One region of the Brenneria populi genome, then DNA from elsewhere that is predicted to be linked to it. Evidence: predicted binding sites of a transcription regulator. Region 1 holds the regulator's gene; each other region holds the start of a gene.
What was found. Region 1 encodes Fur, which represses iron uptake genes when iron is present. Its sites were predicted from a motif close to ATAATAATGAGAACNACTATCAA; they were not measured.

Region 1 (4,636 bases):
GCGCGCTCATCCCGTTTCTTTTTTTTAATGAAACTAACGGTTGTTTCCCGACGTGGCTTGTTGGATCATTAGCGGTTATATGTCGTTTTAGCATTGAGGAATCAAGAATGAGTGAGGCTGAAGCCCGCCCAACCAACTTTATCCGTCAGATTATTGATGAAGATCTGGCATCCGGTAAGCATGACCATATTCAGACGCGTTTTCCGCCGGAGCCTAACGGTTACCTGCATATCGGGCATGCCAAGTCCATTTGCCTGAATTTCGGCATTGCCCAGGATTATCAGGGGAAATGCAATCTGCGTTTCGATGATACCAATCCGGTCAAAGAAGATATTGAATACGTTGAGTCAATCAAGCGAGATGTTAACTGGCTGGGCTTCTCATGGAGCGGCGACGTTCGCTACTCCTCCGATTATTTCGACCAGCTGCACCACTATGCGGTTGAGCTGATCGGCAAGGGGCTGGCGTACGTCGATGAACTGACGCCGGAGCAGATCCGCGAATATCGCGGTACGCTGACGTCGCCGGGTAAAAATAGCCCGTACCGCGATCGCAGCGTGGAGGAAAACCTGGCGCTGTTCGAAAAAATGCGCAACGGCGGCTTTGCGGAAGGAACCGCCTGCCTGCGCGCCAAAATCGATATGGCATCGTCGTTTATCGTGATGCGCGATCCGGTTTTGTATCGCATCAAGTTTGCCGAACACCATCAGACCGGCGACAAGTGGTGCATCTACCCGATGTATGATTTCACCCACTGCATTTCCGATGCGCTGGAAGGCGTCACCCACTCGCTGTGCACGCTGGAGTTTCAGGATAACCGCCGTTTGTACGACTGGGTGCTGGATAACATCACCATACCCTGCCATCCGCGCCAGTATGAGTTCTCCCGCCTGAATCTTGAATACGCCATTATGTCCAAGCGTAAGCTGAACCTGCTGGTGACGGAAAAGATCGTCGAAGGCTGGGACGACCCGCGCATGCCGACGATTTCCGGTTTGCGCCGCCGCGGCTACAGCGCCGCCTCTATTCGTGAATTCTGCTATCGCATCGGGGTAACCAAGCAGGATAACAATGTTGAAATGGCGGCTCTGGAATCCTGCGTGCGCGACGATCTGAATGAAAATGCGCCGCGCGCCATGGCGGTGCTCGATCCGGTGAAGGTGGTGATTGAAAACCTGCCTGAGGGGCATGAAGAGTGGGTGACGATGCCGAACCATCCGAATAAACCGGAAATGGGCACCCGTCAGGTGGGGTTTAGCCGCGAAGTCTATATCGACCGCGCGGATTTCCGCGAGTCGGCCAATAAACAATATAAACGCCTGGTGTTGGGCAAAGAAGTTCGCCTGCGCAACGCTTACGTGATTAAGGCGGAGCATATCGATAAAGACGAGCAGGGTAACATCGTCACTATCTACTGCAGCTACGATCCGGATACCTTAAGCAAAGATCCGGCTGACGGACGCAAGGTAAAAGGGGTGATTCACTGGGTGTCGGTAGCGCATGGCCTGCCGGCGGAGTTCCGGCTGTATGATCGCTTGTTCAGCGTGGAGAATCCCGGCGCGGCGGAAGATTTTCTGGCGACCATCAACCCGCAATCGCTGACGGTGGCTCATGGCTTTGTCGAGGCCGGTATGGCGCAGGCCGAAGCGGAAAAAGCGTATCAGTTTGAGCGCGAAGGCTACTTCTGCGCCGATCGGGTTTATTCCAGCTCACAGCATTTGGTGTTTAACCGGACGGTAGGCTTGCGGGATACCTGGGTGGGATAACCGGGAATTCGGTTCACGGCAGGAAATAAAAATAAAACCGCCTTGGCGGTTTTATTTTATGACGACGATCTGTCCATCGCCTTTCGGACCGGCGCCGGCGACATGGAGCATGGCTTCCGGCGGTTCTTATGCGTCTCATCCATGAGAGCCGTCGCGCGCGACGTTAAAAACCGCTCCCGGCGATTTTTTATGCGGTTGATTTATCTTTTTGCATCGTGCAGGGTTTCGTCTTCACGACAATCCCCGGCGCTGCAATGACCATACAGATACAAACTGTGGTTGGTCAGTTTGATGCCATGTCTTTCCGCGATTTCGCGTTGGCGTGTTTCGATATATTCATCACGGAACTCAATGACTTTGCCGCAATCCAGGCAAATCAGATGGTCATGATGATGTTGCTGCGTCAGTTCGAAAACCGATTTACCGCCTTCAAAATTATGACGGGTTACGATTCCAGCATCATCAAACTGATTCAATACGCGGTAGACGGTCGCCAAACCGATCTCTTCACCCATATCAATCAGTTTTTTATATAAATCTTCCGCACTGACGTGATGGCACTCTGGGTCCTGCAGCACTTCCAGGATTTTCAGTCTTGGAAGAGTGACTTTCAGGCCGGCCTTCTTTAATGCGGTGTTATTGTCAGTCATGCGGATTTAGTCCTGTTGCTTACTTGATCAATGGAGGCGATTTAGCCTATGACATCGGTCGGCTTAAAAAATGTAAAAGCGCTCCAATTATAGAACCGTGCATTCAAAATGAAAACAATGGAATGTTAACAAAATTATTCCCACACACTATACGGATGTATCATGCAATACATTGTTGGTAAATGGGCGGCGCCAGTTGAATGCACAAGACCGATGTGGGTATTGTACATGGTTATGGAAGGAAGTTAAAAAAATGTATCAATCTTTATGAAAGGCTTCTCCTATTGATTGATCTGGCTCCGACGATGGAGGCGGTCAGAGCCAGGCGTCCGTTTTAGCCGACCAGTTCCTTCAGGTTCAACTCTTCGCCGATCTGCTTTACCCAGGCGGTGACGCGCTCGCTGGTCAGTTCGGGCTGACGATCTTCGTCGATGGCTAAACCGATGAAGTGGTTATCGTCCGCCAGGCCTTTGGAGGCTTCAAAGTAATAGCCTTCCGTCGGCCAGTGTCCAACGATGGTCGCGCCGCGCGGTTCAATAATATCGCGGATGGTGCCCATCGCGTCGCAGAAGTACTCCGCATAGTCTTCCTGATCGCCGCAGCCGAACAGGGCGACCAGCTTACCGGTAAAATCAATTTCTTCCAGCGTGGGGAAAAAGTCATCCCAGTCGCACTGGGCTTCCCCGTAGTACCAGGTAGGGATACCCAGCAGTAAAATATCGAAAGCTTCAAGATCTTCTTTACTGCTTTTGGCGATGTCATGAACTTCGGCAACGTCGGTCCCCAGTTGCTGCTGGATGGTCTTGGCAATGTTCTCGGTATTGCCGGTGTCACTGCCAAAGAAAATTCCTATGAGTGCCATGAATTGAATAACCTCTTGATTCTTAATGATAAGGTGCCGTGTATTACCCGCTTATCGGCTAATAATAACAGACACTTTGCGCATGAGAAACTCGTATCGGTAAGGATAGGCAAATAGCGGCATGTATTTTGTCGGGGCGAATTTGCGCCGCTGGCGGCGTCAAAAACCCGTTCCTGTTTGAATTTTTTCGGCGGCACGGCGTATGGAGAAAAAAAACTTATGTTTATTGAAAGTTATGAGGTTGTTCAAAGAATAGAAAATAAGCCGCGTAAGTACCGTCCCGTCTCTAAATATTCCCGGTGTTTTGTCGATTAACAAGCGGGATTAAATCTGTTTCAACATGAGCGCGTTTTTGCGTCGGGTTGAGGTGGCGATAGCCTATTAATATGAATTTCCACTGTTTTACTGTCGATTAATAGCAAAAAACTTCCTTTTCATTCGTGCCTTAAGTCTGGAGTAAGCTATGAAATTTTTAAAAAATATTGCCATCAGGACGGCCATGCTGTGGGTGCTTGGCACTTTCTGCGTACTGTGGGGCGGCGTATCGCTATATACCCTATTTTCTTTCAAGGAGATGACGGCGACATCCAAACTCAGCGGTCTGTTAGTGGAAAACTTAAACTTTATTAATCAAGGCAACGATCAATATTTTCGCATGGTTACGCGCCTGGCCCGCGCCGTCGATGCCCGCCAGAATGGTGATGACGAAACGGCGGATAAGGAACAGGCGTCGGCGCTGAATGCGCTTAATGCCCTGAAATCCGGGCTGGCCGCATTTAACGCCGTCGATCATGCCGGATTGAGCGACGCGCTGGTTCAGGCGGTGAGTCGGGATTGGAGCAATTTGATTACTCAGGGGGTCGAGCCTCTATATCAGAAAGCGGCGGCGCGCGCGCTGGACGACTATTATGTTCAGGCGAAAACCGTCGTTCCTCCGTTGAGCCGCCAGTTTGGGGCGTCGCTGACCGCGTTCAGTACCGCCGGTTCGGAGAAGTTCGTCGCCGCCGGTATTCGTTTTGAGCAGATCACGAAAATTGGCCAAAGCATTTTGCTGACGGGTTTGGTTATTGGTCTGGCGATGCTGTTCTTAACCGATCGCTATCTGGTGAAGTTTTTGGTGCGGCCGTTGAACGATTTGCGCGATCACTTCGGCGTCATCGCCTCCGGCCAGTTGGGCAAACCGATTGCGGATTTCGGCCGCAACTGCGTCGGCAAACTATTCCCTCTGTTGCGTGAAATGCAAACCAGCCTGGCGAACACGGTCAGCACCATCAGAAATAGCACCGACTCCATTTATCAGGGCGCTTCGGAGATCGCCGCCGGAAATAACGATCTGTCGTCACGTACCGAACAGCAGG
Region 2 (4,636 bases), on a different contig from region 1:
TGGCTGCGATGCGCAACCTGCATGGCCGGCGCGTCGGCATAGCGATCGACCGCGATAACCTCAAGACCCAACCGCTGGCACTCAATCGCCACTTCTTTGCCTAATTCGCCGGAGCCCAGCAACATCACGCGCGTGGCGTCGGGACGCAGGGCGGTTCCAATCGTTGACATAATGCTATCCTGATCTGGTAGTGAAAAACCGGCGCAGTATAAACGAAAACGTTTGCGCGCGCATCCGGGGCGGAGACGGGAGATCGCGCCCGCGCCAATGCGCACCGGTAATGTTTCCCCGTCGCTTGGCATAATCGGGTAATCGTGCCACTCTAGATTTCAGCAGCTTTTATCCCTGATCCATAGGCGCAATGCTGTTCACTTAAGCCCATTTTTAGGGGAAACACCGGGGGAGCTTCCCGTAGGGGTGCCTCACCCCGGTGGTCGCCCCGTGTATCTCGATACTTAAACGATCGGCATTAGATCCATCGGCGCGACTTAACAACAGAAGGACCACCATGACCCCACCGCAAGCAGCAAAAAGACCCCATCCTTTGACTATTCATAACGATACCCGCATCGATAACTACTATTGGCTGCGCGACGATGAGCGGGCCGACCCGGATATATTGGCCTATCTCCGCGAGGAGAATGACTATAGCGGCGCGGTGATGGCGCCCTATGACGGCCTGAAGCAGTCGCTCTATCATGAAATGGTCGCCCGAATACCGTCGGAGGATATGTCGGTTCCCTACGTCAGAAAGGGTTACCGCTATCAGAGTCGTTATGACCCGGGTAAGGAATATCCCATTTACCGGCGTCAGCCCGAGTCCGCGACGGATGAGTGGGAGACGCTGCTGGACGGCAATCAACGGGCGGAAAATCACGAGTTCTATAGTTTGGGGGCGCTGGAGGTCAGCCCTGATAATCAAATTTTGGCGTTATCGGAAGATTTTCTCTCGCGCCGGCAGTATGACATCCGTTTTCGCGATCTTAAGAGCGGCGAGTGGCTGCCTGATGTTATCGAAAAGGTCTCTTCCGGGGCGGAATGGGCGGCCGATTCCCGCATTCTCTATTACGTGCGCAAACATCCGCAAACGCTGTTGCCGTACCAGGTTTATCGCCATCGTCTGGGCTGCGAGCCAGCGGACGACGAACTGGTGTATGAAGAGCGGGACGATGCCTATTACGTCAGCCTGGGGAAAACAACCTCGGAACGCTATATCACGATTTATCTCAGCAGCACTACCAGTACGGAAGTGTTGCTGATCGATGCGGCGAAGGATGACGCGGCGCCGCTGGCGTTTATCGGCCGGCGTAAGGATCATGAGTATGACGTGGACCACTATCGGGACGCGTTTTATCTGCGCTCCAACCGGGAGGGGAAAAACTTTGGCCTGTACCGCACGCGGACGGCGGGGGAAGCGGAGCTGGAAACGCTGGTTGCGCCGCAGGAGCATCGGGTGCTGGAAAGTTTTGAACTGTTTCGCGACTGGCTGGTGCTGGAAGAGCGGGAGCGCGGGTTAACCCGTCTGCGGCAAATCCACTGGCAGACGCGGGAAGAGAAAAATATCACTTTCCATGACCCCAGTTATGTCACCTGGCTGTCCTATAATCCGACGCCGGAAACCGCACTGCTGCGTTACGGCTATGCTTCAATGACCACGCCAAGTTCACTTTACGAGCTGAATATGGATACCGGCCGGCAGCAGTTGCTCAAGCAGGCCGAAGTGCGGAACTTCACTTCGGATAACTATTGCAGCGAGCGTCTGTGGATCACCGCCCGGGACGGCATTGAAGTTCCGGTTTCCCTGGTGTATCACCGCGAACATTTCCAGCCGGGACGGAATCCTATACTGGTATATGGTTATGGCGCCTATGGCAGCAGCATGGAGCCGGATTTTAGCGTGAGCCGTCTGAGCCTGCTGGACCGGGGTTTTGTCTTCGCCCTGGCCCATATTCGCGGCGGCGGCGAATTGGGGCAGCAGTGGTATGACGACGGACGACTACTGAACAAAATGCATTCGTTCACCGATTTTATCGATATCTCAACCGCGCTGGCGGAAAAAGGCTACGGCGAGCGACAAAAAATATTTGCCATGGGCGGCAGCGCCGGCGGGCTATTGATGGGGGCCGTAGTGAATTTTGCGCCGGATTTATTTAAGGGCGTTGTCGCCCAGGTTCCGTTTGTCGACGTCCTGACCACAATGCTGGATGAGTCGATTCCCCTGACCACCGGCGAATATGACGAGTGGGGCAACCCCAACGATCGCGCGTACTATGACTATATCAAGCAGTACAGCCCGTATGACGGGGTAAAGGCGCAGGATTATCCGCATATGTTGGTTACCACCGGATTGCATGACTCGCAGGTGCAGTATTGGGAGCCGGCGAAATGGGTGGCCAAGCTGCGTGAAATGAAAACGGACGAGCGTCTTCTATTGCTCTATACCGACATGGATGCGGGACACGGCGGGAAATCGGGCCGCTTTAAACACTACGAGGATGTTGCGCTGGAGTATGCGTTTTTGCTGATGGTGCTGGAAACGGCGTGAGCCTCTGAGGGTAAACCCGCTGACGGCGGGTTTACCGAGCGGCAACAGCTGACCTTAACGAGCGGCGTCCGCCTGTGGCTGCGCCTTCTTGGCCCTTTTTTCCGCGCGTTTTTCCGCCGCGGTTTTCAGGGGTTTTTTCTTGCCGTTCTTTTTGCTGTCCATTCCTTTACTCATTTCTGACCTCGCTTGGTAAAAGGTTGGTTTGCCAATCTATTAACCGCCTGTTTTGCCCGAGATGCAAGGGGAAAAATATCTTTTTTCAAGATAAAATGGGTCGACAGCGCAATAATTACCGGATGTTATTTTGATTTTGGCTCGTAGGGCAGGCGAGAGAACTGCAAAGAGAGCTGGCGGTAAAACCCGACGCGTTCACGGAAATAGCCGCGCAGATGTTCCGGTTGTTCCTTCTCCACCATCTCCGGGATCACCGGCATGTTATAGCGTTCTTTGAAGGCGACGCCTGATGCCGCCAAATCCACATTGACTTTGTCCATCTCTTCTTTGGAAAGATCCGCCAAATTGTATCCCATGGGAAGGTTCTCCTGCTAAGACGCGTTGTGCGTCAAGGTAAAGCAGAGTCTGAAAAATGGCAAGTCTCGGCAATATCGCCTGATATTCAAAATAAGGGAAATCTCCCGGTCGGATTTTACGTTGCCTGGGCGTTGACTTTATTACCCGGCCCATCGCCGGCCTCGCTCCTTCGGGGGTGACGCAAGCGCTGTGGCGTTTCAGACTGTTGACAAACCTATCACCCATTATTGCCGTTCATCGGACTTTGTCAGCAAACTCGAACGCTTCGGCGTTTTTTTCCTGCAGCGCGAAATCTATTGGGTATATATATTTAACTTTTATCATCGATAATAAAAATGATTATCAATAATAATCGCGATTGTTTATTGTAAATAAAAATCAATATCAATAAATAATAGTTAACTATATGATTTTAAATGTTAAAATATTTAATGTTAATTTGGTTAATAATATGTTTTTATTTTTGATATTCAGGCATAATAAGCCGCAACACATTTACCTGCCAGAGAAATAGGGAATAACCATGTTAAAAAAAGAAATGATTCAAAAACTAAACGAGCAGCTTAACCTCGAGTTTTATTCCGCTAATTTATACTTACAGATGAGCGCCTGGTGTGGCGATAAAGGTTTTGAAGGCGCATCCGCTTTTCTGAAAGTGCACTCTCAGGAAGAAATGGAGCATATGCAACGCCTGTTCGACTATCTTAATGATACCGGCAGCCTGCCGATTTTAGGCGCTATTCCTGCGCCGCCGGTGGATTTCGCCTCGCTGGCCGACGTATTCAAACAGACCTATGAACATGAGCAACTGATCACGGCGAAAATTAATGAGCTGGCTCATGAGGCCATGACCTTACAGGATTATTCTACATTCAACTTCCTGCAATGGTATGTCGCGGAACAGCATGAAGAAGAAAAACTGTTCAACTCCATCCTCGATAAGCTGTCGCTGGTTAATACCAGCGAAGGCGGCCTGTTCTTTATCGATCAGGATCTGAAGAAAATGGCGGCCGGCGTCGCAGGCGGCGCGTCAGCCTGAGTATTCCGGCCTGACATATCGCCAGTCCGGACCGAGTGCAAAAAACGACCTGACTGAGGCAATTCGTCGCGAGTGTGCCAGAGTAAGAGAGAGCGGCAATGCGCATCGGCGCGCATTGCCGTTAAACGAAGAACCCCATTTCGCCGCGCCTTCTGATTGCGCGCCGGTAAACGCCCCGTCGCCGCACCTTGTTATGTCTCTTTTAAGTCATCCACCTTGCCGGGATGCGGGCCTTGCCGCTCGACTTCGGCGATCGCTATCGTTATGATCTTCTCAGACGGCATATATCTAGTAACCTTCTGTTTTATAGGGTTTGAGGTCCGTCTTTTGAGGGCGGAAAGCGATATGGCCGCGATGGGCGCAGGCGTCTAAACAATCATGCTCAGGAACATCATGATGAAGAAACTAATGCTAACTCTTATTCTCGTTTCCGCCTCGGCGGATGCTTTTGCTGCGGCAAAACTGGCGAATATCAGCCGGTTACAGTACGGAGATCGATGGGCCTTCACGCGGGAAGAGGT
Region 3 (4,636 bases), on a different contig from region 1:
GCCGCTTTCATTGCCGTTAAGGTAGGTGGGGATACGGAACTGCCGGGTCAGGATAACGGTTCCCTTGCGCCGGTTATACAGCAGGATCGTCGCGCCGTCGCCCCGATCGTAAACCTCGCGGATCTGGCGGACGACGCCGCCACGTTTTCTTTTCAAATCAAAAACATACTTATGCAGAATAAACCAATGATCGGATAAGAGTTTTTTTTCAACGATAGCGATCGGCGACGACATGACTCCACCTAAATAAAATAAGTTTAATGACAACCCCATCGTGATGAGTTCAGGATAACCGGGGCGACGGACAGCAACCCGCCATAAAAAATCAGCGCCTGATGATAAAACGGGGCTTAGCGGAATGCACCTATCGTCACAATCCTAAAGCCGTACTGACAAGCAGGTAAACATTGAGCGAGATAACGATAAAAACAATCAATTTGCCGGTATTTTGTATCAACCGGCTGTTGACCATCTCGCCCATTAGCTCGCGGTTGCCGGTGAATGCCAGTAAGGGGATCAGCGCCAGCGCGATGCCAAAACTCAGGATAACCTGGCTAAATACCAGCACTCGGGTAGGATCCATGCCCAGCAGAATAACGATAAATGATGGCAGCATAGTGACGGAACGCCGAACCCACAGCGGAATATGGAAGCGAACGAACCCCTGCATAACCACCTGTCCGGCCAGCGTACCGACCACGGTCGAGGAGAGCCCCGCCGCCACCAGACTCAGACCGAAAATCGTCGCCGCCGCTTTTCCCAGCAACGGTTCCAGCGTCAAATAGGCCCGATCCAGATCGGCAATATTCTGGTTGCCGCTGAAATGGAAAGCCGCGGCGGCGGTCGCCATCATCGCCAGATTCACAAACCCGGCGATGGTCATGGCGATAGCGACATCGACTTTAGTGGCGGAGTAGCGTTCGGCGCGGGAGTGTTCCCCATCGTGCTGCGTCAGAGAGGAGTGCAGATAGATCACATGGGGCATGATCGTCGCCCCCAGCACGCCGGCCGCCAGAAAAACCGCATCCGACGTCGGCAGGTTGGGAATAACGACCCCGCGGGCCAGCGCGGCCAACTGAGGCTGAGAGAACGCCAGCTCAACAATATAAGCCGCGGCGACAAACAGCAGCAGCCCGCCGATTACCATTTCCAACGGCTTCTGACCATGCCGCTGCAGCATCAAAATCAGAAAGGTGGCGATGCCGGTAAGAATAGCGCCCTCAAGCAGGGATACGCCCAGCAACAGCTTGAAACCAATGGCGGCGCCGATAAATTCCGCCAGATCGGTCGCCATGGCGATGATCTCCGCCTGAACCCAGTAGGCCCAGACCGCGGGCCGCGGAAAGCGATCGCGGATCAGCTCGGCCAGATTTTTTCCGGTGGCGATGCCCAGCTTGGCCGATAACAGTTGGATCAACATCGCCATCACATTGGCCCACACCACAACCCATAACAGTGTGTAGCCGTAGGCCGCGCCGGACTGAATATTGGTCGCGAAGTTACCCGGATCGATATAACCGATCGCGGCGATAAACGCCGGCCCCATCAAAGAAAGTTTAACCTTTCTTGATGTACGGCTGGCTGATTCGGCGACTCGACTGCTCGGCATAGTATGACCCTTATAACGCTGTTGTTTTTATCACTCTCACAGAATTGATAATGATTATCAAGTGCATTTAGGGCGGTGATACCAATTCTTTCAATAGGTAAAGATGATGATCCATCAAGACGCCAAAAAACACTCTTTTAATAAAAAAATATTAACAAAATATAAACAAAAAACCCCACGCCGAAGCATGGGGTCAGACTACTGACAAAAGGGTATCAGCCCGTGAGAAACAGCCGATGCGCGCCTGCGGCCGCAGGGAGCGGAAAGCGCCCGAGCGCAATTTGAAAAATGAAGAGTATCAGTTTGATAACACCGCGCCTACAAAGCCGTCGCTCCCGCGCAGGCGGAAACCGGCTTTTAATAACGCGCCGTCTATCAGAATCCCCGCCTTCGCGGGGGATAGATAGGGGTTATCAGGCAGGGGTGTCCGCGTTCGGAATATCAGGCTTTCGCCTTAGATACCGCCACCATCGCCGGACGCAACAGGCGCCCATTGAGCGTATAGCCCTTCTGCATCACCATCATTACGTGGTTAGGCTGGTGATCGGCGGATTCCAGCATGGTCATCGCCTGATGGACCTCTGGATTAAAGGGAACATCCACCTCCCCGACCACCTCGATGCCAAACTTATGCACGGCATCCAGTAACGATTTCAGCGTCAGTTCGATGCCTTCAACCATCGGCGCCAGCGCCTCATTGGATTTATCCGCCAAATCCAGCGCGCGTTCCAGGTTGTCGATAACCGGCAGCATTTCGCCGGCGAATTTTTCCAGCGCGAACTTATGCGCCTTCTCAACGTCGATTTCCGCACGACGGCGGATATTATCGGCTTCGGCCCGGGCGCGCAGTACATTATCACGCTCGCGCTGCTGCAATTCGCTCAGTTGCGCTTCCAGTTCGGCGATACGCGCATCGCGCGGATCGGTCGCGTCTGCCGCCGCATCTTGCGCCTGCGGCTCTTTTGCCGTATCCGTTTGATCCAAGACTTGCTCGTCAGGCGTGTTCTGTTCTTTACTACTCATGAAATTCTCCGCGTTTTAGCATTAATCCCGCTAGTTGCTTATTATGGGGATCAAAACCGGGGATTCAAGGGAACCGGTCATATATTGGTTGTTCCCGACCCAGGGCTTATCACGCCGAGGATAACGACAGCAATGAATAAACCGTTTAATTGTATTGGCATTGTGGGGCATCCGCGCCATCCTACCGCGCTGGCGACCCATGAAATGCTCTATCATTGGCTGACCGGTAAAGGCTATACGGTGCTGATTGAACAACAGATCGCCCTCGATCTGAATCTGCAAGGCGCGCAGACCGGCAGCCTGGCCGAAATCGGACAAAAAGCCGATCTCGCCGTCGTCGTCGGCGGCGACGGCAATATGCTCGGCGCGGCCCGGGTATTATCGCGCTATGACATTCAGGTTATCGGCGTTAACCGCGGCAATCTCGGCTTTCTGACCGATCTGGATCCCGACCACGCCCAGCAGCAGCTTTCCGACGTATTAAACGGCCAGTATCTAAGCGAACGGCGCTTTATGTTGGAAGCGCATATTTGCCGCGCCGATCGCCCCAGCAGCAGCAGCACCGCCATCAATGAAGTGGTGCTCCACCCTGGGAAAGTGGCACACATGATTGAATTTGAAGTCTATATTGACGATAGCTTCGCCTTCTCCCAACGTTCTGACGGCCTGATCATTTCCACGCCGACCGGTTCGACCGCCTACTCTTTATCCGGCGGCGGCCCGATTCTGACCCCCTCGCTGGACGCCATCGCGCTGGTGCCCATGTTTCCCCACACGCTCTCGGCGCGTCCGCTGGTCATCAACAGCAGCAGCACCATCCGGCTAAAGTTTTCCCACATCACCAGCGATTTGGAAATCAGCTGCGACAGCCAGATTTCGCTCCCCGTACAGGAAAAGGAAGAGGTTCTGATCCGCCGCAGCGAATATGCCCTGAATCTTATTCACCCCAAAAATTATAATTACTTCAATACGTTAAGCACAAAGCTCGGCTGGTCTAAAAAATTATTCTAAAATCGCTCGCCGCCGCTTTACTGTATATAAAACCAGTCTATACTGTATGCATTCACACCTTGTTATTACATACAGGAAAACTATCATGCTGGCGCAACTCACTATCAGTAACTTCGCCATCGTGCGTGAGTTAGAAATCGATTTTCAGGCGGGAATGAGCGTGATCACCGGGGAGACCGGCGCGGGTAAATCCATCGCCATTGACGCTCTCGGCCTGTGCCTGGGCAATCGTTCCGACGCCAGCATGGTAAGACCCGGAGCCGCCCGCGCGGACATCTGCGCACGCTTCTCGCTTGCGGACACGCCCGGAGCGCGCCGGTGGCTGGAACGGAACCAGCTGGATGACAGCAACGAGTGCCTGCTGCGCCGGGTGATTGGCGCGGACGGCCGCTCGCGCGGCTTTATCAACGGTACGGCGGTGCCCGTTTCGCAACTGCGCGAACTCGGTCAGCTTCTGATTCAGCTTCACGGCCAGCACGCGCATCAGCAGTTGCTCAAGCCGGAGCACCAGAAACATCTGCTGGATGCCTACGCCGATGAATCCCAACTGCTGGGTGCCATGCAACAGATCTGGCAGCAGTGGCATCAAAGCTGCCGTTCGCTGGCGCAGCTGCAACAGGCCGCCATCGAGCGGGAAGCCCGCCGCGAACTGCTGCAATATCAATTGAAAGAGCTCAATGAGTTTGCCCCGCAGCCCGGCGAATACGAGCAGATCGATATCGAGTACAAACGGCTGTCGAACAGCGAACAGCTGCTGGCGCTGAGCCAGCAGGCATTGCAGCTGCTCAGCGAAGACGAAGAGCAAAATATGCTTGGCATGTTGCATAGCGTAAAACAGCGGATCGGCGAACTGGCCGGCATGGACGAGACGCTGGCCGACGTGCTCTCTATGCTGGAGGAGGCCGGCATCCAGCTCGGCGAGGCCAGCGACGAACTGCGTCACTACAGCGAACGGATGGATCTCGACCCGATCCGGCTATATGAGCTGGAACA

Region 2: the regulator Fur is predicted to act here: its motif matches at 3,400-3,422, upstream of ftnA (non-heme ferritin).
Region 3: the regulator Fur is predicted to act here: its motif matches at 1,648-1,670, upstream of VSX58_RS17275 (Nramp family divalent metal transporter).

What each region holds. Positions count from the first base shown of each region.
Region 1 covers NZ_JAYWTM010000004.1:238,050-242,685, reverse strand. The annotation lists gene glnS (glutamine--tRNA ligase) at 108-1,766, shown strand; gene fur (ferric iron uptake transcriptional regulator) at 1,967-2,416, opposite strand; gene fldA (flavodoxin FldA) at 2,751-3,278, opposite strand; gene VSX58_RS05840 (methyl-accepting chemotaxis protein) at 3,742-4,636, shown strand, end outside.
Region 2 covers NZ_JAYWTM010000001.1:832,261-836,896, reverse strand. The annotation lists gene purT (formate-dependent phosphoribosylglycinamide formyltransferase) at 1-170, opposite strand, end outside; gene VSX58_RS03785 (S9 family peptidase) at 509-2,545, shown strand; gene VSX58_RS03780 (DNA polymerase III subunit theta) at 2,845-3,075, opposite strand; gene ftnA (non-heme ferritin) at 3,600-4,115, shown strand; gene VSX58_RS03770 (YebY family protein) at 4,509-4,636, shown strand, end outside.
Region 3 covers NZ_JAYWTM010000020.1:155,560-160,195, forward strand. The annotation lists gene nudK (GDP-mannose pyrophosphatase NudK) at 1-234, opposite strand, end outside; gene VSX58_RS17275 (Nramp family divalent metal transporter) at 371-1,609, opposite strand; gene grpE (nucleotide exchange factor GrpE) at 2,051-2,632, opposite strand; gene nadK (NAD(+) kinase) at 2,765-3,643, shown strand; gene recN (DNA repair protein RecN) at 3,729-4,636, shown strand, end outside.